DNA from 3 places in the Mesorhizobium sp. WSM4821 genome. Region 3 is predicted to be linked to each of the others. Evidence: riboswitches for the same ligand, from Rfam matches in the RefSeq annotation. Region 3 holds a riboswitch; each other region holds the start of a gene.
What was found. A riboswitch is a leader RNA that binds a small molecule or an ion and turns the genes downstream of it on or off. The one in region 3 is predicted to bind cobalamin.
Positions count from the first base shown of each region.

Region 1: another riboswitch for cobalamin. It lies ahead of AC0NID_RS04010 (aromatic ring-hydroxylating oxygenase subunit alpha); the one in region 3 lies ahead of AC0NID_RS19180 (CbtB domain-containing protein).
Region 2: another riboswitch for cobalamin. It lies ahead of metE (5-methyltetrahydropteroyltriglutamate--homocysteine S-methyltransferase); the one in region 3 lies ahead of AC0NID_RS19180 (CbtB domain-containing protein).

Region 1 covers NZ_CM148371.1:888,149-895,048, forward strand. Annotated here, with positions in the region: gene bglA (beta-galactosidase BglA) at 1-1,117, shown strand, start outside; gene AC0NID_RS03995 (ABC transporter ATP-binding protein) at 1,142-2,254, shown strand; gene AC0NID_RS04000 (DUF680 domain-containing protein) at 2,406-2,642, opposite strand; gene AC0NID_RS04005 (DUF680 domain-containing protein) at 2,769-2,993, opposite strand; cobalamin riboswitch at 3,513-3,714, shown strand; gene AC0NID_RS04010 (aromatic ring-hydroxylating oxygenase subunit alpha) at 3,829-5,076, shown strand; gene AC0NID_RS04015 (FAD-binding oxidoreductase) at 5,096-6,211, shown strand; gene AC0NID_RS04020 (FAD-binding oxidoreductase) at 6,224-6,900, opposite strand, start outside.
Region 2 covers NZ_CM148371.1:28,908-35,807, reverse strand. Annotated here, with positions in the region: gene tdh (L-threonine 3-dehydrogenase) at 1-514, opposite strand, end outside; partial or broken gene metE (5-methyltetrahydropteroyltriglutamate--homocysteine S-methyltransferase) at 1,163-3,498, opposite strand; cobalamin riboswitch at 3,614-3,813, opposite strand; gene AC0NID_RS00135 (adenosine kinase) at 4,196-5,188, opposite strand; gene metK (methionine adenosyltransferase) at 5,296-6,474, opposite strand; gene AC0NID_RS00125 (serine hydroxymethyltransferase) at 6,529-6,900, opposite strand, start outside.
Region 3 covers NZ_CM148371.1:3,954,252-3,961,151, forward strand. Annotated here, with positions in the region: gene AC0NID_RS19165 (acetyltransferase domain-containing protein) at 1-262, opposite strand, end outside; gene AC0NID_RS19170 (aromatic ring-hydroxylating oxygenase subunit alpha) at 346-1,527, opposite strand; gene AC0NID_RS19175 (gamma-glutamylcyclotransferase) at 1,647-2,339, shown strand; cobalamin riboswitch at 2,406-2,598, shown strand; gene AC0NID_RS19180 (CbtB domain-containing protein) at 2,636-2,815, shown strand; gene AC0NID_RS19185 (CbtA family protein) at 2,831-3,601, shown strand; gene cobU (bifunctional adenosylcobinamide kinase/adenosylcobinamide-phosphate guanylyltransferase) at 3,624-4,121, shown strand; gene cobO (cob(I)yrinic acid a,c-diamide adenosyltransferase) at 4,210-4,779, shown strand; gene cbiB (adenosylcobinamide-phosphate synthase CbiB) at 4,990-5,958, opposite strand; gene cobD (threonine-phosphate decarboxylase CobD) at 5,957-6,900, shown strand, end outside.

The DNA.
Region 1 (6,900 bases), 3.1 Mb from region 3:
CGATCTCAACTTCCACAGCCGCGCGGTCCAGGACGCGCTGCTCGACGTCACCCGCTTCTGGCTGGAACGCGGCGTCGACGGCTTTCGCCTCGACACCATCAACTTCTATTTCCACAGCCAGGGCCTGGAGGACAATCCGGCGCTGCCGCCCGAAGAGCGCAACGACCAGACCGCGCCCTCCGTCAATCCTTACAACTACCAGGACCACCTCTACGACAAGAGCCGCCCTGAAAACCTCGGCTTCCTCGAACGCTTCCGCGCCCTGCTCGACGAATATCCGGCGACGGCCGCGGTCGGCGAAGTCGGCGATTCACAGCGTGGACTGGAGGTGGTGGCGGCCTATACCGCCGGCAGCAAGCGCGTGCATATGTGCTACTCGTTCGACTTCCTGGCGCCCGAAAAGATCAGCGCGGCGAAGGTGCGTTCGGTGCTGGAGGCGTTCGGCAAGGTCGCCAGCGACGGCTGGTCGTGCTGGGCCTTCTCCAACCATGACGTGATGCGCCCTGCCTCGCGCTGGGCGGCCGGCGAGGCCGACCCGACCGCTTATCTCAAGGTGATCTCGGCGCTGCTGATGTCGCTGCGCGGCTCGGTCTGCATCTATCAGGGCGAGGAACTCGGGCTCGGCGAGGCCTCGCTGCAGTTCGAGGATCTGCAGGATCCCTACGGCATCCGCTTCTGGCCGGAATTCAAGGGCCGCGACGGTTGCCGCACGCCGATGGTCTGGGATGGCGCCGCGATGAATGGCGGCTTCTCCAAGGCAAAGCCATGGCTACCCGTGCCCGCCAAGCATCTGTCGCAAGCGGTCGATGTGCAGCAGGGCGACGATAGTTCGCTGCTCGAACACTACCGGCGCTTTCTCGCCTTCCGGCGTTTGCATCCGGCGCTGGCCAAGGGCGATATCGACTTCATCGAAAGCGAGGGCGATACGGTTGCCTTCACGCGCCGCGAGGGCAACGAGCAGATCGTCTGCGTCTTCAACCTCGGCAGCCGACCGGCCGAAATCGATCTCGGCGGACGCTCGCTGCAGCCCTTGCCGGGGCACGGGTTTTCGGGACAGACTGGCACCGGCTCTATCCGTCTCGGCGGCTACGGCGCCTGGTTCGGGCGTATCGACTGAATTTGCTATTCACTGGAGGGAATCATGGCCGATGTCACGCTAAGGCAAGTGAAGAAATCATACGGCAATCTCAATATTCTCCATGGGATCGACCTCGATATAAAGTCGGGCGAGTTCATCGTCTTCGTCGGCCCTTCGGGCTGCGGCAAGTCGACCTTGCTGCGCTCCATCGCCGGGCTTGAGGAAATCACCTCCGGGGAGCTCAGAATAGCCGGCGAGGTGGTGAACGACGTGCCGCCGTCGAAACGCGGCATAGCCATGGTGTTCCAGTCCTATGCGCTCTATCCGCATATGACCGTCTACGACAACATGGCGTTCTCGATGAAGATCGGCAAGGAGAGCAAGGCCGAGATCGACAAGCGGGTGCGCCAGGCGGCGGAAATACTGCAGCTGACCAAATATCTCGACCGCCTGCCCAAGGCGATGTCGGGCGGCCAGCGCCAGCGCGTCGCCATCGGCCGCGCCATCGTGCGCAACCCGAAGGTCTTCCTGTTCGACGAGCCGCTGTCGAACCTCGACGCGGCACTGCGCGTCGCCACCCGCATCGAGATCGCCAAGCTCAAGGAATCGATGCCTGCCACGACGATGATCTACGTCACCCACGACCAGGTCGAGGCGATGACGCTGGCCGACCGCATCGTCGTGCTCAAGGAGGGCCATATCGAGCAGGTCGGCACGCCGATGGAGCTCTACAAGAAACCCGGCAATCTGTTCGTCGCCCAGTTCATCGGCTCGCCTGCCATGAACATCCTGCCGGCAACGATCGACAAACCGGGCAACCCGACCGTCGTCAGCCATGTCGGCGGCCGCAAGGCGACGGTGCCGATCGCCACGCCGGCCTCGGCGAAGGGTGCTGTGGTGAGTTTCGGCGTGCGGCCGGAGGATCTGATGATCGCCACCGGCGCGGACTATCTGTTCGAGGGAACGGTGGACTATGTGGAGCAGCTCGGCGAGGTCCAGCTCGTCTATGTCGACATCGGCCGCGCCGACCTGCCGCTGGTGACCAAGCTGCCCGGCAATGTCGAAGTCAAGCGGGGTGCTGCGCTGCGGCTGACTGCCGATGCCGGCGACCTTCACATCTTCGATGCGGATGGACATTCCTTCACACTCCACAAGGCGGAAGCAAAGGCAGCTTGAGAGAGCGGCAGCCGAACTGCTGGACATGGGCAGTTTGGCGAGGGCAAAAAAAGAGCGGCGGGCCAAGCCCGCCGCTCTTTTGCATTCAGGTCGCCGTTGAAGCGTACACATCGTGCTTCCCGAAAATCGGAACCGATTTCGAGCCGAAGCGCTAGCGGCCGAACAGGTTCCGGTCGCTGCCGTGCGGGGCGGACTTCTGCACGTCGCCCGACGAGTTGAGCAGCTTATAGACCGGCGAGCCGGTGTTGCGCACCGAAGACGTCTGCGTGTTGTCGACGTTGACGGTCGCCTGCTCGTTGATGTCGGTTCCGCCGACGTTGTCGTTGCGGGCATAGGCGCTGCCGGCGGCAATCAAAAGCGCGGCGGCGGCAAGGGCGATCTTCTTCATTCCAATACTCCTGGATTTTCGTATCCCACAAGCGCGGCGGTCTTGATGAAGACAATGCCGCCGCTGCTTGTTTGACCATGATCTTTTCCGAACCGCAGGTTCGGGATCATGGTCTGGAACCGAGTGTTAATTGTTGCCGAAGAGGTTACGGTCGCTGCCGTGGACGGGCTTCTCGTCAGCCGGAACCGGATTCTGGGCCGGAGCCGAATTCAGAATCGAAGCCGTGTAGGAGCTGTCGGCCGCGACGGCGGGCTGGTTGGCGCCGTCAGACCCATAATGGTCACTGCCTTCAGCAAAGGCGCTGCCGGTAATGGCCAGAACGGCGACGGCCGCAAGAGCGATCTTTTTCATTTTAGTACTCCAGTATCTTATTTTTCCGTCCGTCCAGCGGCATGTCTTGGGAGGAATCCGCGTCGTTCGGACAGCCCCGATGTGGGGAGGCCATCCTGCGGATTCCAATCACGAAGTTGTTCCGCGTGGACCAAGAATCTGCATCTTGAAATTGTGCCAAGCCTTCCTACAACCTAAATTTTCCGCTTGTTTATCAGTTGGTTATCTCAAACGTACCGCCCGGCCATTTGACGAATTGGCGAGTCTGCGTTCACACCGTCCTGTACGCAGTGTCAACAGAAACGAACCGTTCGGTTCGATTTTAGAGACCCCTTAAAAAGCATTTCGAAGCCTGCTAACGAATCGTTTACCAGTTCGGCCCCCGCCGATGGGCCAAATCCGGCCATGCTTTCGGGCCGGCAACGCTCGGCGAAGGGCGATTTCACCCCTTGCTCACTCCGGTCCAACAGGTTTCGCGGCCGTGTCGCGCCGCATGGATACGATGTCGCTTTCATGCCGACAGACGGCCGACGGTCATGATTAGATCACGCCAACTCAGGTGCCGCATGGTGACGACCAAGCGGAGAATTGGGAAGCCGGTCAGAACCCGGCGCTGCCCCCGCAACGGTGGTGGAGTTCAAGTCGCAACGGGAGACCACTGGGTCACAAGCCTGGGAAGGTGTCGCGACCGTCCGCAAGGATACTCCAGAGCCCGGAAACCAGCCCGAGATTCTAGACTCGACTGATCGCGGTGGGCGGTCAAGAGGCGGATAGTGCATGCCCGGCCATATCGCCGACGTGCAGCCGATCCTTCCTCCATCACCACCAGTTCAGTCCTTGGACATGAGGACAGGACATGGATGCGCGCAACGACATGCTGAGGCTCTTGCACGGCCGCAGGCAAGGCTATTCGCTGGAACAGCCCTTCTACACCGATTCCGATTTCTTCAAGCTCGACATGGAGCTGATCTGGTATCGCGACTGGCTGTTCATCGGCCACGATTGCGAGTTGCCGAAGCCGGGCAGCTACATGACCGTCCAGATCGGCGACTATCCGGTCGTGCTGGTCCGCGACCAGCAAGGCAAGATCAACGCCTTCCACAATTCCTGCCGCCATCGCGGCAGCCGCGTCTGCAACGCCGACAAGGGCACGGCGGCAAAGCTCGTCTGCCCCTATCACCAGTGGACCTACGAGCTGGACGGCCGGCTCTTGTTCGCAAGGCAGATGGCGGATGGCTTCGACAAGAGCCAGTTCAGCCTGAAGCCGGTCGCCTGCGAAAGCGTCGGCGGCTACATCTTCATCTGCCTGGCCAAGGAGCCCGCGGATTTCGCGCCGATGCGCGCGATGGTCGAGCCTTACCTCCTGCCGCACCGGCTGCGCGAGGCAAAGGTCGCCTTCGAATCGACCATTGTCGAGAAGGGCAACTGGAAGCTCGTCTGGGAGAACAACCGCGAGTGCTACCATTGCGCCGGCAACCATCCGGAACTGTGCAAGACATTCCCGGAAGCACCGACCGTGACCGGCGTGCAGGGCGCCGACAGCGATCCGGAAATGCTCGCTCACTGGGCCAAATGCGAGGCGGCGGGCTTGCCGAGCAAGTTCCGAATCGATCCGGCCGGGCAGTATCGCGCCACCCGCGCGCCGCTGCTGCGTGACGCCGTCAGCTATACGATGACGGGACGGCGCGCGGTGAAGAAGAACCTTTCCGACAGCGTTTCCACCGACCGCATCGGCTCGCTACTGCTCTACCATTACCCGACGACCTGGAACCATATCCTCGGCGATCATGCCGTCACCTTCCGCGTGCTGCCGATCAGTGCCACGGAAACGGCCGTCACCACCAAATGGCTTGTCCACAAGGATGCGGTCGAAGGCGTCGACTACGATCTCGCCGAACTCACCCATGTCTGGACCGAGACCAACGACCAGGACCGCCGCATCGTCGAGGAAAACGCCTTCGGCATCCTGTCGCCGGCCTATGAGCCCGGCCCCTATTCGGAGTTGCATGAGGGCGGCGTCATCCAGTTCGTCGAATGGTACGCGTCCTTCATCGGGCCGCGGCTTGCCGAGGACGGCCGGCCGGCGTTGCGCAGCGTCGCCTGAGATCTGAGGAATGAATGCGATGACGGACCTCGGGCTCTACCGCCATCTCGACGAGATGGCGCCCTGGAACGACAGGCTCCAGGTGCTGGAAGTGATCGGCGTCAGCGACGAGGCGCCTGACGTGAAGACCTTCACCTTCCGCTCCGACAACCAGACCTGGTTCCGCTACAAACCAGGACAGTTCGTGACGCTGGAATTGCCGACCATTGAGGGCCAGCTGATGCGGACCTATACGCTGTCGTCCTCGCCGTCGCGGCCGTTCTCGATCGCGGTGACGGTGAAGGCGCAGGACGGCAGCATCGGTACGCGCTGGATGTTCGACAATCTGAAGCCCGGCGTTCACGTGAAGGCCTATGGGCCGGCGGGCGACTTTTCGCTGCACAGTCATCCCGCGGCCAAATATCTGTTCATTTCGGCCGGCTCCGGCGTGACGCCGATGATGTCGATGCTGCGCTGGCTGAACGACTGCGCGCCATGGACCGATGTCGGCTTCGTCAACTGCGCGCGAAAGCCCGAGGAGATCATCTTCCGCAAGGAGCTCGAACTGCTGGGCAGCCGCATGCCGGGCCTGTCGCTCGGCTTCATGATCGAGGAGCGCTCCAGCCGCGAGGGCTGGTTCGGCCATATGGGCCGGATCGACGCGATCCGGCTGCCGCTCTTGGCACCGGATTTTCGCGAGCGCGAAATCTTCTGCTGCGGCCCCGATCCATTCATGCGCGCGGTGCGGCAGATGCTGGAGGCCGCCGGCTTCGACATGGCCAACTACCATCAGGAAAGCTTTGCCGCACCGGCGGTGGAGGAAATACCGGCCCCGTTTGCCTTGCCGGCAAGGGGTGGGCCGGCAGAAGGCGGGGTCGAGGTCCCTACTGAGGCCGCAACGCCAATTCGATTCTCGCTTTCGGATGTCGACGCCGACTGCGTTGCCGGCCAGACCGTGCTGCAGACGGCGCGCGCTTCGGGCGTGCGTATCCCGGCGGCCTGCGAGTTCGGCCTGTGCGGAACCTGCAAGGTGAAAAAGCTCTCGGGCCAGGTCGAGATGAGCCACAATGGCGGCATCCTCGATCACGAGATCGACGACGGCTTCATCCTTGCCTGCTGTTCGAAACCGCTGACGGCGATCGAAATCGAGGCCTGACCGGCGGGCCGCCTAAACCCCGTAGCGCTCGGTGCGGATAAAACCTGCCGGAACGCCGGCATCGATCAGCGCCTGGGCAGCGGCCGACACGAAGGCGTTCGAGCCGCAGACAAAGGCGTGCCTTGGCGGCGCGGGCAACCGCGCCATCGATTGCACCATCATCGCGGCATCGACCCGCCGCGAATAGTCGGCCGGGCGCCGGGCGGCCTCGCGCGTCAGCGTCAGCAGCAGATCGAAGCCGTCCCGACGATCGTGGAGGCCGATCAGGTCGTCGCGAAAGATCACCTCCTCCCAGATTCGCGCGGAAAACACCAATGCCGCGGGCACCACCGATTTCAGCGCCGCACGATGGCGGATCATCGCCATCAGCGGCACCACGCCCGACCCGCCGCCGACCAGCAGAAGCGGGCCGCCGTCGCTGTCGGACCAGACGAAGTGGCCGCCGAGCGGTCCGCGCAGTTCGACCTCGTCGCCGACCGCTGCCACCTCATGAAAGAACGGCGAGACCTCGCCGTCGTCGAGTTTTTCAATCGCCAGTTCGATCGTCTCGCCCGATTCCGGCGCCGAGGCGATGGAATAGGAGCGGCGCGCCTGATAGCCGTCCGGCGCCGTCAGCCTGACATCGACATGCTGCCCGGCGCGATAGTCGAAGGGCCGCGACGGCCGGAGGAAAAAGCTGGTGACGCGGG
Region 2 (6,900 bases), 3.3 Mb from region 3:
GCACATCTTCGCCAACCAGATCGAAGGAGAGTGCGGTGTGGACGGCATTGCCCAGCGGGTCGAAGATCGCGGCGATCTCGTCGGGCACATCATCGGGGATCGGCACGACATTGTGCTGCGGGATCGCCAGATACTCGCCGAAGGCGCCAGGACGGTTGACGCCGACGCCGAGCGTGTTGCGGCACAGATGCCCTCGCCCGGCGCCACAGTTGCGGCAATGGCCGCAGACGATGTGGCCTTCGCCCGATACACGCTGGCCGACCTTGTATTCGGTGACCGCTGCGCCGAAATCGGCAACGGTGCCGACGAATTCATGGCCCGTCACCATCGGCACCGGCACCGTCTTCTGCGCCCACTGGTCCCAATTGTAGATGTGCACGTCGGTGCCGCAGATCGCCGTCTTCTTGATCTTGATCAGCACGTCGTTTGGGCCGATCTCCGGCACCGGCACCTCTTCCATCCAGATGCCCGGTTCGGCCTTGGCCTTCACCAGCGCCTTCATCATGTTCGACATTAGATGCTCCTTACACCTTGATTGGTTCCACTCCTCGCCACTCCTCGGTAGCTACACAACGGAAAGGTAGGCTCGGAGAGCACACCTGAGATCTTTGGGCCGATCGGAATGCCGACGGGGGCCTTTGTGTCAAAGCAACACTCCACGGCGAGCCGTGCGCGTGAAAAGCTCTGTTCCAGCGAACCTCAGCAAAAGCGGAGCACACGCCGTGCCAGATGCAGCCAGCTTCAATTCAAGCGATGAGGAATGGTCGCAGCTTGCGGCTGGGCGGTATGGCTATTTGTCGATGCCCGCCAAATGCGACGCATATCCTTTGATATAGACACTCTGGATGGTCAACCTCGCCGCCGATTTGTCGATGGTGCCGGTGCACAGGCGGCATCTGCAAGCGTTGATCCCTCGCGTCTGTCGGCCGCTGGCCCTGTTAGGCAGAAGCTCACGGACAAAACCGCCTTCCTTCGTGGTCGAAATCACCCGTCCGGGGACTAAGCGGCTTCCCAGATCCTGCCCCGGCGCTGAGCCGTCGTGCCGACCTTCGGCTGGACGACAAGGGTGGGGACTCGCACGCGTCGACCGATGTCTTCGCGGCTTTCGATGCCGTCCTTTCTGCCTCAAATTATGCGCGAGGCCCGCGGGCCAAATGTTTGGTCACAGTGGCTCGGCGGCCCGCGCCTGCGCTTTCTCCCGTAGCGCGCATGCTGCGGCGACCATGTTGATGAGGGCAGGGCGGACCTCTTCCCATTTCCTTGTTTTGAGGCCGCAGTCCGGATTCACCCACAGTTGGCCGTCCGACAGTCGCTCGCGAGCAAGTTGGGCGAGATGCAAAATCTCGCCGATCTCGGGGACACGTGGCGAGTGAATGTCGTAGACGCCGGGACCGATTTCGTTCGGATATTTCGACTTGGTGAAGGCGTCCAGCAGTTCCATTTTGGAGCGCCACGTCTCGATTGAAATCACGTCCGCGTCCAGTTCAGCGATCGAGTCGATGATCTCATTGAACTCCGAATAGCACATGTGGGTGTGAATTTGGGTCGCGTCCTCTACACCCGTCGAGGCGAGCCGGAAGCATTCGACAGCCCAGCCGAGATAATGTTTCCAATCGGACGTCCGCAGGGGTAAGCCTTCGCGAAACGCGGCCTCATCGATCTGGATCACCCTTGCGCCAGCTCTTTCGAGGTCGGCCACTTCATCGCGGATAGCGAGTGCGATCTGGCGGCAGACCTCGGCGCGGGGTACGTCGTCGCGCACAAAAGACCAGTTAAGAAATCGTCACTGGACCAGTGAGCATGCCCTTCACCGGCTTTTTCGTCAGCGACTGGGCAAATTGCCACCAGAAGACCGTCATCGGATTGGGCCGCGATACGTCGCCGAAGATGATGGGAGGGCGCACGAGTCGGGAGCCATAACTTTGCACCCAGCCATGCTGGGTGAAGGCGAGGCCGGACAGCTGCTCGCCGAAATGCTGCACCATGTCGTTGCGTTCGAACTCGCCATGTACCAGCACGTCCAGCCCGATCTCCTCCTGCCAGCGGACCGCCGCCTCGGTCTCCTTCTTCAGAAAGGCCTGGTAGTCGATATAGCTCAGTCGGCCCTTCGCATGAGCGGAGCGCGCCCTGCGCACCTCGGGCGTTTGCGGGAAGGACCCGATGGTCGTCGTCGGGAACAGCGGCAGGGCGAGCGTGTCAGCCTGGACTCTCGAGCGCTTGGCAAATGCGCTCTTTCGTTGCTTCATGGCGCCGTCAATGCTGCTGACGCGCCCGCGGACGAGCGGATCGTGGGCCTTTGTCGACATTGCGCGCGCGGCGGCCGCCTCATCAGAAGCCTTCAGCTTGTTACGGCCTCCCTGCCTTCGGACAAGGCTTGGGCCAGCACGAGCAGCTCTTCAGTCTTCTGGGCGGCGAATGCCAGCCACGAACGGACGTCTACATCGAGCGCGGTCTCCATCCGCAGGTCCATCGGCACGTGAAGCATCGAGCAGGAAGGCGCAATTTCGACACGGTCCAGCGGCCAACCGGCGATGACCGGCTTGATGCCGTCGAGAATGGCGGTCAGGTTCGCGCGCCAGACATTGCGGCCGTCGATCAGGCCAAGTGAGAGCACCAGATCCTTCGGTGCGAGCCGACCAACCGTCTCCAACTGCTCGGGAGCGCGCACGAGGTCGAGATGCAGCCCCGCCAGGCTCAGCGAAAGCGCGGTCTCGAGATTGTTTCCTAGCGGCCCGAAATAGGTAGCCAGCATAATTTTCACCTTGGGCGCGGCTTTCGACAGCTGCCCGTAGGTGAATTCGAAGGCAGCTCGTTCGTTCGGGTTGAGATCGAGCACAAGCGCCGGCTCGTCTGCACCCAGTCGGCCCCCGAGAGCTCCAGCCTCTGCAGGAGTTGCTCGTAGACCGGCAGCAGGCGCGGTAGCAGCGCTATGGGATTGAAGCCCTGGTCGGGAGACTTCGCCAGCTTGAGGAAGGTCACCGGTCCAAGGATGACCGGGCGTGTATGGATGCCGAGCTCTTTTGCCTCCAGAAAGTGATCGACTGGTTTCGTCGCCGAGAGGGCGAAGGTCTGATCGTCGCCAAGCTCCGGCACGAGGTAGTAGTTGGTGTCGAACCATTTGGTCATTTCCATCGCGGTCACGCGCTGCCCCTGAACTGCATGCCCGTGACTGGCGTGTCCGCACCCCGCGCTATCGCCCTGCGTCCCGCGCGCCATCGCGAAGTAGATGTCAAGCGGGACCTCGCCGCCCGTCCAGCCGTAACGAGCTGGGACGGCGCCGACCATTGCTGCGGTGTCGAGCACATGGTCATACAGTGAGAAATCGTTCGACGGGATTTTCGACACGCCGCGGGCGTGCTGCTCGCTCCATCTGGCGGCACGCAGTGCCTTCGCCGTCGCCAGAAGGTTGGCAGCAGACGATTTTCCGGACCAGTAGCTTTCGAGCGCGAATTTCAGTTCACGCCGGCGACCGATACGCGGCACGCCAAGCGTTGCTATGGGAACTTGCTGGGAGACATTCATTCCATACCCCGATGGTTGGGGCCGGGACAAGGAAGGCGCTGGCAGGCCGGCATCAACGCCGAGCTGCCGCGACCACCAGACACCCCGCCCGCGGACGTTGTTCGTCGTGACAGGTCTCCTGACTCGCGGGTCACAGCCTCTGCCACGTCTTCCGGGGCAGTTCGCCCCAGTGACATTGATGGGTTTGGCTCGCCGCTTACAGTTGCGGGGGCAGCGTAGGCATTGCACCGGCTCCCCTCTTAGCTCCGCTACGGCAACGCCTTGCGGAGAACCACGACATGCGGACAATCGCAGTAGCCCACTTTCTTGTCAATTTCGTATAAACAAATGTATATGTGTTTATGTGAATTGTTAGCCTGCGGCGTGTTTCCAAGTCGCCGTCGAGCTGAGCCTTCTGCGCGACTCTCCGGTGTTTGCAGACTGTGGCTCGGCCCTCGGGCAATCTGCCTTTTGTACGATCCGGTCTCAAACGACTTCGTCAAAATGGCGCGTGTTGGCCATTCGTGATCGGACGGCAGTGCTGGTCGAAGTGCGACAACGTTCCTGAGCCTCAACAATCAGTAATTTTGGAAAAAAACCGGCATCCTTCTCGGGCTGGTACGTTCGATTTACACGCGCTTGTCTGGACAGCCTGCACAACGGAAGGTGGGCTATACGTGGCCGAAAAGCCGCCTTACAGCAACCCAGTCTGCTCAGCCTCGCGGCGCAGATTCTGCCGTGGCCTGGGGCCGATCTGCTGGATCACCAAGCCGGCCGCCAGTGAGCCAAGATCGCCGCAAGTCTGCAGGTCGCGGCCTTGCGTGTAGCCATGCAGGAAGCCGGCGGCATAGAGATCGCCGGCGCCCGTCGTGTCGACCAGTTCCTTGATGGCGGTCGCCTGGATGACCACGGTCTCGTCGCCGCGCACGATCACCGAGCCTTTTTCCGAGCGGGTCACGGCGGCGATCCGGCAATCCTTGCGGATCTGCGCCAGCGCCTCGTCGAAGGACGACGTCTGGTAGAGCGACTTGATCTCGTGGCTGTTGGCAAAGACGATATCGACCGTGCCCGAACGCATCAGCTCAAGGAATTCGTCGCGGTAGCGGTCGACGCAGAACGAATCCGACAGGGTCATCGACACTTCGCGGCCTGCTGCGTGCGCCAGCTTCGCCGTCTGGCGGATTGCCTCCTTGGCGCGCGGCGGATCCCACAGGTAGCCTTCGAAATAGGTGACCTTGGCGCCAGACGCCTTGTCGGCTTCGACATCCTCAGGGCCAAGCTCGACACAGGCGCCGAGATAGGTGTTCATCGAGCGCTCGCCGTCGGGCGTGACGAAGATCATCGAGCGCGCCGTCGGCGGCTCACCCTCGAGCGGCGTGGTGTCGAAGGCGACGCCCTGCGCATGGATGTCGTGGGCGTAGATTTCGCCCAGCGCATCGTTGGAGACCTTGCCAAAGAAAGCGGCGCGGCCTCCGAAGCTGGCGACGCCGGCCGCCGTGTTGCCGGCGCTGCCGCCGGAGGCCTCGATCGCCGGGCCCATGCGGCTGTAGAGCAGCTCGGCGCGCTGTGTGTCGATGAGGTTCATCGCGCCCTTGATGATGCCGTTGGTCTCGAGGAATTCCTCGTCGCACTGGGCGATGATGTCGACAATGGCATTGCCGATGCAAAGCACGTCATAATCCGGCATCAAAATCTCCGCCAAAACCCGAGCCGGCTTTTTGCCACGCCGGGGCCGGCCTGTTTTGGCCAGTTTGGAATGGGTCGCCCTATGCCGACGCATCCAATACCGGTGCATCACGCAGCTGCCGGTCCTGCCTCTCGCAAAAGATCGTCAGCTCTGTCCGTCTTTTCCCAGGTGAACTCCGGCTCTTCGCGGCCGAAGTGTCCGTATGTAGCGGTCTTGCGGTAAATCGGCCGTAAGAGATCAAGCGCCTTGATAATGCCTTTCGGCCGGAGATCGAAAAGCTCAAGGACGGCGTGCTCGATCCTCTTTTCATCAATCTTCGCGGTTCCGAATGTATTGACGAGGACTGACACCGGTGCGGCCACACCGATCGCATAAGCAAGCTGAACCTCGCAGACCTCCGCAAGTCCGCTGGCAACGACGTTTTTTGCGACGTACCGCGCCGCATAGGCGGCCGATCGATCGACCTTCGACGGGTCCTTGCCCGAAAAGGCACCGCCGCCGTGACGTCCCATACCGCCGTAGGAATCGACGATGATCTTGCGGCCGGTAAGCCCGCAATCGCCGCGCGGCCCACCGACCACGAACCGGCCTGTTGGATTCACCAGGAATCTTATCCCCTTCGTATCCAGGTCGTCGTGAGGCAAGACCGGCCTTATGATCTCCTCAATGACGCCTTCGCGCACCGTGGCTTGTGAGACCTCCTCGTCATGCTGCGTCGACAGGACTATGGTATCAAGCGCTACCGGGCGCAAACCCTCATAGCGGACGGACACTTGAGATTTAACGTCTGGGCGAAGCCAGCCAAGGCGTCCGGTTTGGCGCACCTCTGCCTGTTTTTTTGTCAAATCGTGAGCGAGTTGGATTGGCAACGGCATCAATGTTTCGGTCTCGTTGCACGCGTACCCGAACATGAGGCCCTGATCCCCCGCTCCCTGCTCGAGATCCTGCCCTCGTCCCTCGTCGACCCCCTGGCTGATGTCAGGCGACTGCTCGGTCAAGGCCAAGATCACGGCGCAACGCCGGCCGTCAAAGCCGATCGCATCGTCGTCATATCCAATGTCCAAAATGACATTGCGGGCAACTTGGCTGTAGTCGATCTGCGCATGGCTGGTAATCTCGCCAGCCAGAACGACCATCCCTGACTTCACCAACACTTCACAAGCAACTCGGGCCGTAGGATCCCTGCAAAGGATCGCATCAAGCACGCCATCTGAGATATTGTCGGCCATCTTGTCGGGATGCCCCGCGCCGACGGATTCGGAAGAGAACACGAATTGTCTGGTCATGGAATGTCCTCGCTTCAAACGGTGGAATTGGATGTGACAGTTGATCCGGCCGCCTTACCTGTCGGAGATGCCAGGCACGTCGAACGCAGCGCAGAAGTCGGCAACGTCTCTGCGCACGCGGGCATGGACGTCCGAATCATCGGGCTGGCGGCAAACCAGGTCGATGAAGGCTGCAATCTGCACCATCTCCGCCTCGCGCATCCCCACCGATGTCACTGCTGGCGTGCCTAGCCGAATGCCGCTGGTGAGCGCGGGATGGCGCCGGTCGCCCGGCACCATGTTGAAATTCGTAATGATACCTGCTTGCGACAAGCGCTCGGCATAGGCTTTCCCCGACAGCGGCCGGTCCCTAAGATCAAGGATCAGCATGTGATTGTCAGTGCCCCCCGTGACGAGTTCATAACCTCGCTCCAGAAGGGCCTGGGC
Region 3 (6,900 bases):
TCCAGCGGATTTTTTTGCCGTGAGCGAGGAACAGGCTGACGCCGACCAGGAACAGGAAGGTCGAGGCGATGCAGCGCGCGTAGAATTTCCACCAGCCGAAGGCGGTCAGGCCAGGGTCGGCGTAGCCGAAGAATTCGAGATCCCAGGTGAAGTGGTAGCTCGCCATGGCAAGTAAAGCGATGCCGCGGGCCACGTCGATGGCGACGATTCGCTTCAGCTTCGGCGGATCCTGAACGGAGGCGGTCAGCGTAGGAATGCTCATGGTCTCGCAATCTGATTCAGCACTGCAAGACGACTATCATGGTTGCCCCGGACAAAAGAAGGCGGGCCAAATCCCCTTGATCTTCACGGCTTGGATGAAAGCGTCGCACGCTGCTCGCGCACCCAGTTATGGAAGCGGTGCAGGTCATATTCCTCGGGCATCAGCACGCCGGCCTCGTGGCGCCTCGAGCGCAGGCCGTTCTGGTTGACCTCGCAGATATCAGCGTCTTCCTCGAGCACCTGCCTGCCGAAGGCGACGATGTTGTCGAGATCCGCCGTTGGATCGGCGAGCGCTTCGGGCGAAAAAAGCCATTCGGCGGTGAGTTCGGTCTGCTCGGGTCCAAGCGGCACCAGCCGTACGGTCCTGACATAGTCGACATGGCCGACGATGAACATCGACGGCAGGTTGGTCGCGTAGGTCTGCCCGGCGGCGCGCTCGGCGGGCGTCAGGTCGGAAAAGACCGGACCGTGTACGTGACCGTCGCGCGACCAGGTCTCGGCCCCGGCCCGCAGGCCACCGGAAAATTCCGGCGCGTCATTGTCGGCGTGACGGGCCCATTCCGGGTCGTCATGCCGTCCCATCAGGCCGCGGCCAAAGATCGGCACCAACCGCGACAGGTCCTTGTGAACGCCCGGGCAATGCAGGCACTCGTTGAAGTTCTCCCAGAAGATTTTCCAGTTGCAGTTCATCACCTTGCGCAGCACGTGACCGGTCACCAGCGTTTCCAGCGGCCAGTTGGCGAGATTGCCGGATGTGGGATCGAAGGATGCTTCAGCCGAGCCGGCGGCGTCTTCCTCCAGATTGACGAAGACAAAACCGCGCCACACCGACAGCGCCACGCGGTAGAGCGGGTGATCGGCCTTGTCGAAGCCTTCGGGCAGCGATTTCGACGGCACCCGCACGAGATCGCCGCGCAGCGAATAAGACCACGCATGATAGGGGCAGGTGATGAGCCGCGCCTTCAGCCGTCCTTGGCTTTCCCGGCAAAGCTGCGAGCCGCGATGCCGGCAAGTGTTGTGGAAGGCCCGAAGGGTGCCGGTCTCGTCGCGCAGCACGACAATCTCCTGCGTGCCGACACGGAATGTCTTGAACGCCAGCGGCTGGGCAAGGTCGGCCTCGCGGCAGACGAGCAGCCAGTTTCGATACCAGATGGCGTCGAGATCGCGCTGATAGGCGTTCAGCTCCCAGTAGTCCGACGCCGGCAGCGTCGGCTCGGCCCGGGTCAGACCGTTATAGGGGTCATGCTCGCTGTGGCTGGGCTGCATGGCAGGTTTCCAGTGATGTGCCAGCCGACACCCAGCCGCGAAAATTGTCAATCGCGGTGACGGCATTGCGAGTCTCGAGCAGGACGCATAATCATGCGGCAAGAAAAGGGATCTGGAACGTGGCCACACGACAGATGGCGCTTACGCCGGAGCTGGTTGCGCGTTGTTGGCGCGAGGTCCAGGATGCTGGACCTGACCCGGATGCCATGCATCTGGATGATGGCGACTATGACGCGATGCTGGACGCGTTGCAGGCAGAACTCCCTGCCGCCGAACCGTTGTGGCTGTTCGGCTACGGTTCGCTGATCTGGAAACCCGAAATCGACCATGTCGAGGAACGTGTCGCCGTGGTGCGTGGCTGGCACCGGTCTTTTTGCATGAACATGACGCGCTGGCGCGGCACCAAGGATCGCCCCGGCCTGATGATGGCTCTGGACCGTGGAGGGCAGTGCAAGGGCATCGCTTTTCGGCTGACCGATGGCGATCGGCGGCAGCAATTGGGCAGGCTTTTCCGACGCGAAATGACGCTGAAGCCGACAAGCTATATGCCTCGTATTCTCAGACTCGCGAGCGATGGCGGTCCGTTGAGGGCGCTGGCTTTCGTCATCAATCGCAGCGGCATCACCTATGCTGGTTCGCTCGATGAGCACGAGGTGGTCGAAAGACTGACCACGTCCTGCGGACACTGGGGATCAGGCGTCGACTACCTCTACAACACGGTGAAAAACCTGGAAGAGCGCGGCATTCACGACCGCCATCTTTGGCAGCTGCAGCAACTGGTCGCCAATCGGATCGTCTCATTGGGAGGCTGAAGCCAAGTGACGCATTCCAGCTGACCGCTGACGGAATTTGGTTTGCCGGGCGCGGAGATTCTGCCTATAGTCGCACCCGTCGTCGGTTCCTTTGGAACCAAGAGGGAATGCGGTGAGGGCGAAATTTGCCCAATGCCGTGGCTGCCCCCGCAACTGTGTGCGGTAGTCCTCTCCATATGCCACTGAAGGTTTTCTTCGGGAAGGTGGGGAAGGGCGCTGATCCGCGAGCCAGGAGACCTGCCGGCGACAGGAAAACTGACTTCTATGCCCTCGGGTGGAGGGCGAAAGGACAAGACATGAATACCCCTTCCGTGTCCCTCGGCGCTTCCGTCTCCTCGCAGTCGCGCTTCATGCAACTGGCGCTTGCTGCGTTTCTCGGCATTTTCGTCATGGGCTTCGTCGGCTTCTCGCAAATCGATGCGGTGCATAACGCCGCCCACGACTATCGCCACTCGATGGCATTTCCCTGCCACTGACGAGGGGCTGACATCATGACACTGTTTCGCAACGTCGTGTTCATCGCGGCGATCGCAGGGATTGTGGCCGGCGCCGTCCTCGCCTGCATGCAGGCCTACGCCACCGTGCCGCTCATTCTCAAGGCTGAAGCCTACGAACAGGCCGGCGGCGGCCACACGCATGACCATGCCGCGGCGCCCGTCGCGAACGCCACCGATACCGATGCCATGACCAGAGCGGCGACGGCCGAAGCTGCCGCTCCGGAAGACGAAGGCTGGGCGCCGGCCGACGGTTCCGAGCGATTCGCCTTCAACGTCGTTGCCAACGTCGTCACCGGCATCGGCTTCGCGCTGATCCTGGTCGCCGCTTCGGAGTTCGCCGGCGGCATCGGCAATTGGCGCCATGGCCTGTTCTGGGGCCTTGCCGGCTTTGCCGTGTTCACGCTGGCTCCGAACCTTGGCCTGCCGCCCGAACTGCCGGCGATGCCGGCGGCCGATCTCGCCCAGCGCCAGATCTGGTGGTGGGCAACCGTGGCGGCGACGGCGGCCGGTCTCGGCCTGCTTGCCTTCCGCAAGTCGCTGCCGCTGGCGCTCCTTGCCGTGGCGCTGATCGTGGCGCCGCATATCGTCGGTGCTCCGCAGCCCGACAGTTTCGAGTCGCCGATCCCGGAAGGCCTGCACCACCAGTTCGTGGTGGCGGTAACGCTGACCAATCTGGTGTTCTGGCTGGTGCTCGGCGTCGTCGTCGGCGTGGTGCGTGGCCGTTTCACCGGCACGGCGACCAGCCTGCGCGACAGCTTTGCCTGATCGCGTTACTCCCGGCGGGAACTTGATCCTGGTCATCGGCGGTGCGCGTTCCGGCAAAAGCGCGCACGCCGAAGGACTGGTAACGGCCTGTCCGGCGCCGTGGACCTATATCGCCACCGCCGAGGCTTACGACGGCGAAATGCGCGAGCGCATCGCGCTGCACCGGTCGCGGCGCGGCGAGGGCTGGACGACTGTCGATGCACCGCTCGATCTCGTCGGCGCGATCGAGGCTTTGCCCGACGGCCGGCCTGTCCTGATCGACTGCCTTACGCTGTGGCTGTCCAACCATATGCTGGCCGAACGCGACATCGAGGCCGAATGCCAGGGGTTGGCGGATGTGCTGTCGCGGCCGCGCGGGCCATGGTTCGTGGTCTCCAACGAGGTCGGCCAGGGCATCGTGCCCGACAATACGCTCGCCCGCCGGTTTCGCGATACCGCCGGCCGGCTCAACCAGCAGGTCGCGGCAGTGTCCGATACGGTGCTGCTGATGGTGGCGGGGCTGCCGCTCAAGGTGAAATGACATGGCTGATACCAAGCACATCGAAGACAAATCACATATCGAAGACGGGCCGATTAACGACAGGGATGAGGAACGCCACCGCGCCAAGATGGCCAAGCGCAAGGCGGTGCAGGACGCCGAGGTCGCGGCGAAGACGGTCGAGAAGGGGCTGCTGATCGTCAACACCGGGCCCGGCAAGGGCAAGACAACTGCCGCCTTCGGGTTGGCGCTGAGGATGCTCGGCTACGGCAGGCGCGTTGGCGTCGTCCAGTTCATCAAGGGCAAATGGCACACCGGCGAGAAGGACGCTTTTGCCGCTTTCGGCGACCGGGTCGTCTGGCACACGATGGGCGAGGGTTTTACCTGGGAGACGCAGGACCTGAAGCGCGACATCGCCGCCGCCGAAGCCGCCTGGGCCAAGGCGCTCGAGTTGATGGCCGATTCGTCAATCAGCCTTCTGGTGCTCGACGAGTTGAACATCGCGCTGCGCTACGACTATCTCGATCTCGGCAAGGTGGTGGCGGCGCTGAAGGGGCGGCGCGAGGGCCTGCATGTCGTCGTCACCGGCCGCAACGCCAAGGCAGCACTGGTCGAGGCGGCGGACCTGGTCACCGAGATGGGCGTGATCAAGCATCATTTTTCGGCGGGCGTGAAGGCGCAGCAGGGGATTGAGTTTTGAGAGGTTTTGCCCGCGCGCTTTGGGGCAGGGCAATTGCTGGTAGGCGGATGAGGGGCGGCGCCGACATGGCATGTTTGTTCTTGCTTTGTGCCGGCAGTTATGCTAGTAATTTCGATATGGCGCCGATTCGCGCCAACACCCGCCGCCGAGGCGGGTTTTTTATTTCAGCCGATCTCGACCGGCAGCGTTGCGGGTCCGGATTTAACGCCGTCAGAGGACGATAACGATCGCCGACAGCAACCCAAACAGGCCAATCAGCAGAAAGTCGGCGACCCGGTAGAGCTTCAGCGCCCGCCTGATATCGGCGCTTTCCGCTTCGCGGCGGCCGCCTTCGCCCATGAAAGCATCATCGACGATGACGCCGTCATAGGAGCGCGGGCCGGCGAGCGTCAGGCCGAGCGCGCCGGCCATCGCAGCCTCGGGCCAGCCGGCGTTGGGCGAGCGGTGCTTCTTCGCGTCGCGCCGCATGATGTGCCAGGCGTTCCCGGCATCGGCGTCGTTGACGAGGAAGGCGGCCATCACGATGAGCAGCGCGGTCAGCCGCGACGCCGGCAGGTTGATCAGATCGTCGAAGCGCGCTGCCGCCTGGCCGAAGGCCTCGTGGCGCGGGGTGCGGTGGCCGATCATCGAATCGGCCGTGTTGGCGGCCTTGTAGGCGACGCCGCCGGCCAGTCCGCCGACACCGATCCAGAAGACCGGCGCGACGACGCCGTCGGAAAAATTCTCGGCCAGGCTTTCGATCGCCGCACGGCAGACGCCGGCTCTGTCGAGCTTCTTTGAATCGCGGCCGACGATCCGTGAGACGGCAACACGACCGATGCTGAGTCCACCATTGTCGAGTCCGTCGGCCACCGCCTCGACATGCTCGGCCAGGCTCTTCTGCGACAGCAGCGATGTCGCCAGAATTGCTGTGAGGACCAATCCGGCGGGAATGCCCGAAAGCATGGTGTCCACCGCGAAAGCGATGGCGGCCGGCACCAGCACGATGATCAGCAGGGCATCAACGCCGCGCCGGCGACGGACAGCGTCGGAATCAGTGGCGCGGTTGAGCCTGCGGTCGAGAAAGGATATCAGCCTGCCGATCCAGGTGACGGGATGGCCGATAGCGCCAAACAGCCAGGCTGGGTAGCCGACAGCGAATTCAACAACCAGTGACAGGAAAGCGATCAGGATCGACATGAAGCTTCTTGATGGCGCGGCGGCAGTGGTGGATCATGGAGGAAGCCTTGGCCGGGCGAGGGGGCTTTTCCCCCATGCGCCACAACCCTTTGTCGACCTCTCGACCGGTATCAATCCGCACTCCTACCCTTTTTTCGAGCTGCCCGCCACCGCTCTGTCAAGACTGCCGGAGGCCGCGCGGGTCCGCGATCTGGCTGAAGTCGCGGCGAGCGCCTATGGCGCGCCTTCGGCGGCGAATGTGGCGGCGGCGCCCGGCACGCAGATCCTGTTGCCGCGCGTCGCCTCGCAGTCGAGCCCTGGCAAGGCGTTGGTGCTCGGGCCGACCTATGCCGAACACAGCCGAGCCGCGGCGATCGCCGGCCATGCCGTGACGGAGGTCGACGATTTCGAGGTCTTGGCAGGAGCCGACCTCGCCGTCGTCGTCAACCCCAACAATCCGGACGGGCGCATCGTCGAGCGTCAGAGGCTGCTTGAGCTTGCCGGAAAATTGCACGCCAGAGGCGGGTTGCTGGTCATCGACGAGGCTTTCATGGATGTCGGCCCGCCTGGCGAAAGCCTGGCGGGCGATGTCGACCAGGGCGGCATCGTCGTGCTGCGTTCCTTCGGCAAGTTCTTCGGGCTGGCCGGCCTGCGGCTTGGCTTTGCAATAGCCGACGTGCTGACGGTCGAACGGCTTCAGGCGCAATTCGGGCCGTGGGCGGTCGCCGGACCGGCGCTCGAATACGGTATCCGCGCGCTTGCCGACAGCGGTTGGCAGGTCGAGATGCGACGCCGTCTGGCCGGGGATGCGGCGCGGCTCGATGCGCTGTTCGGTCGCTTCGGTGTGCCTGTCGCCGGCGGCACCACGCTGTTCCGCTATATCAGGCTGGCGGACGCCGCCGGTCTGTTTTCGGCGCTTGGCGAGCGCGGCATCCTGCTTCGTCATTTTTCCGGCCGGCCGGA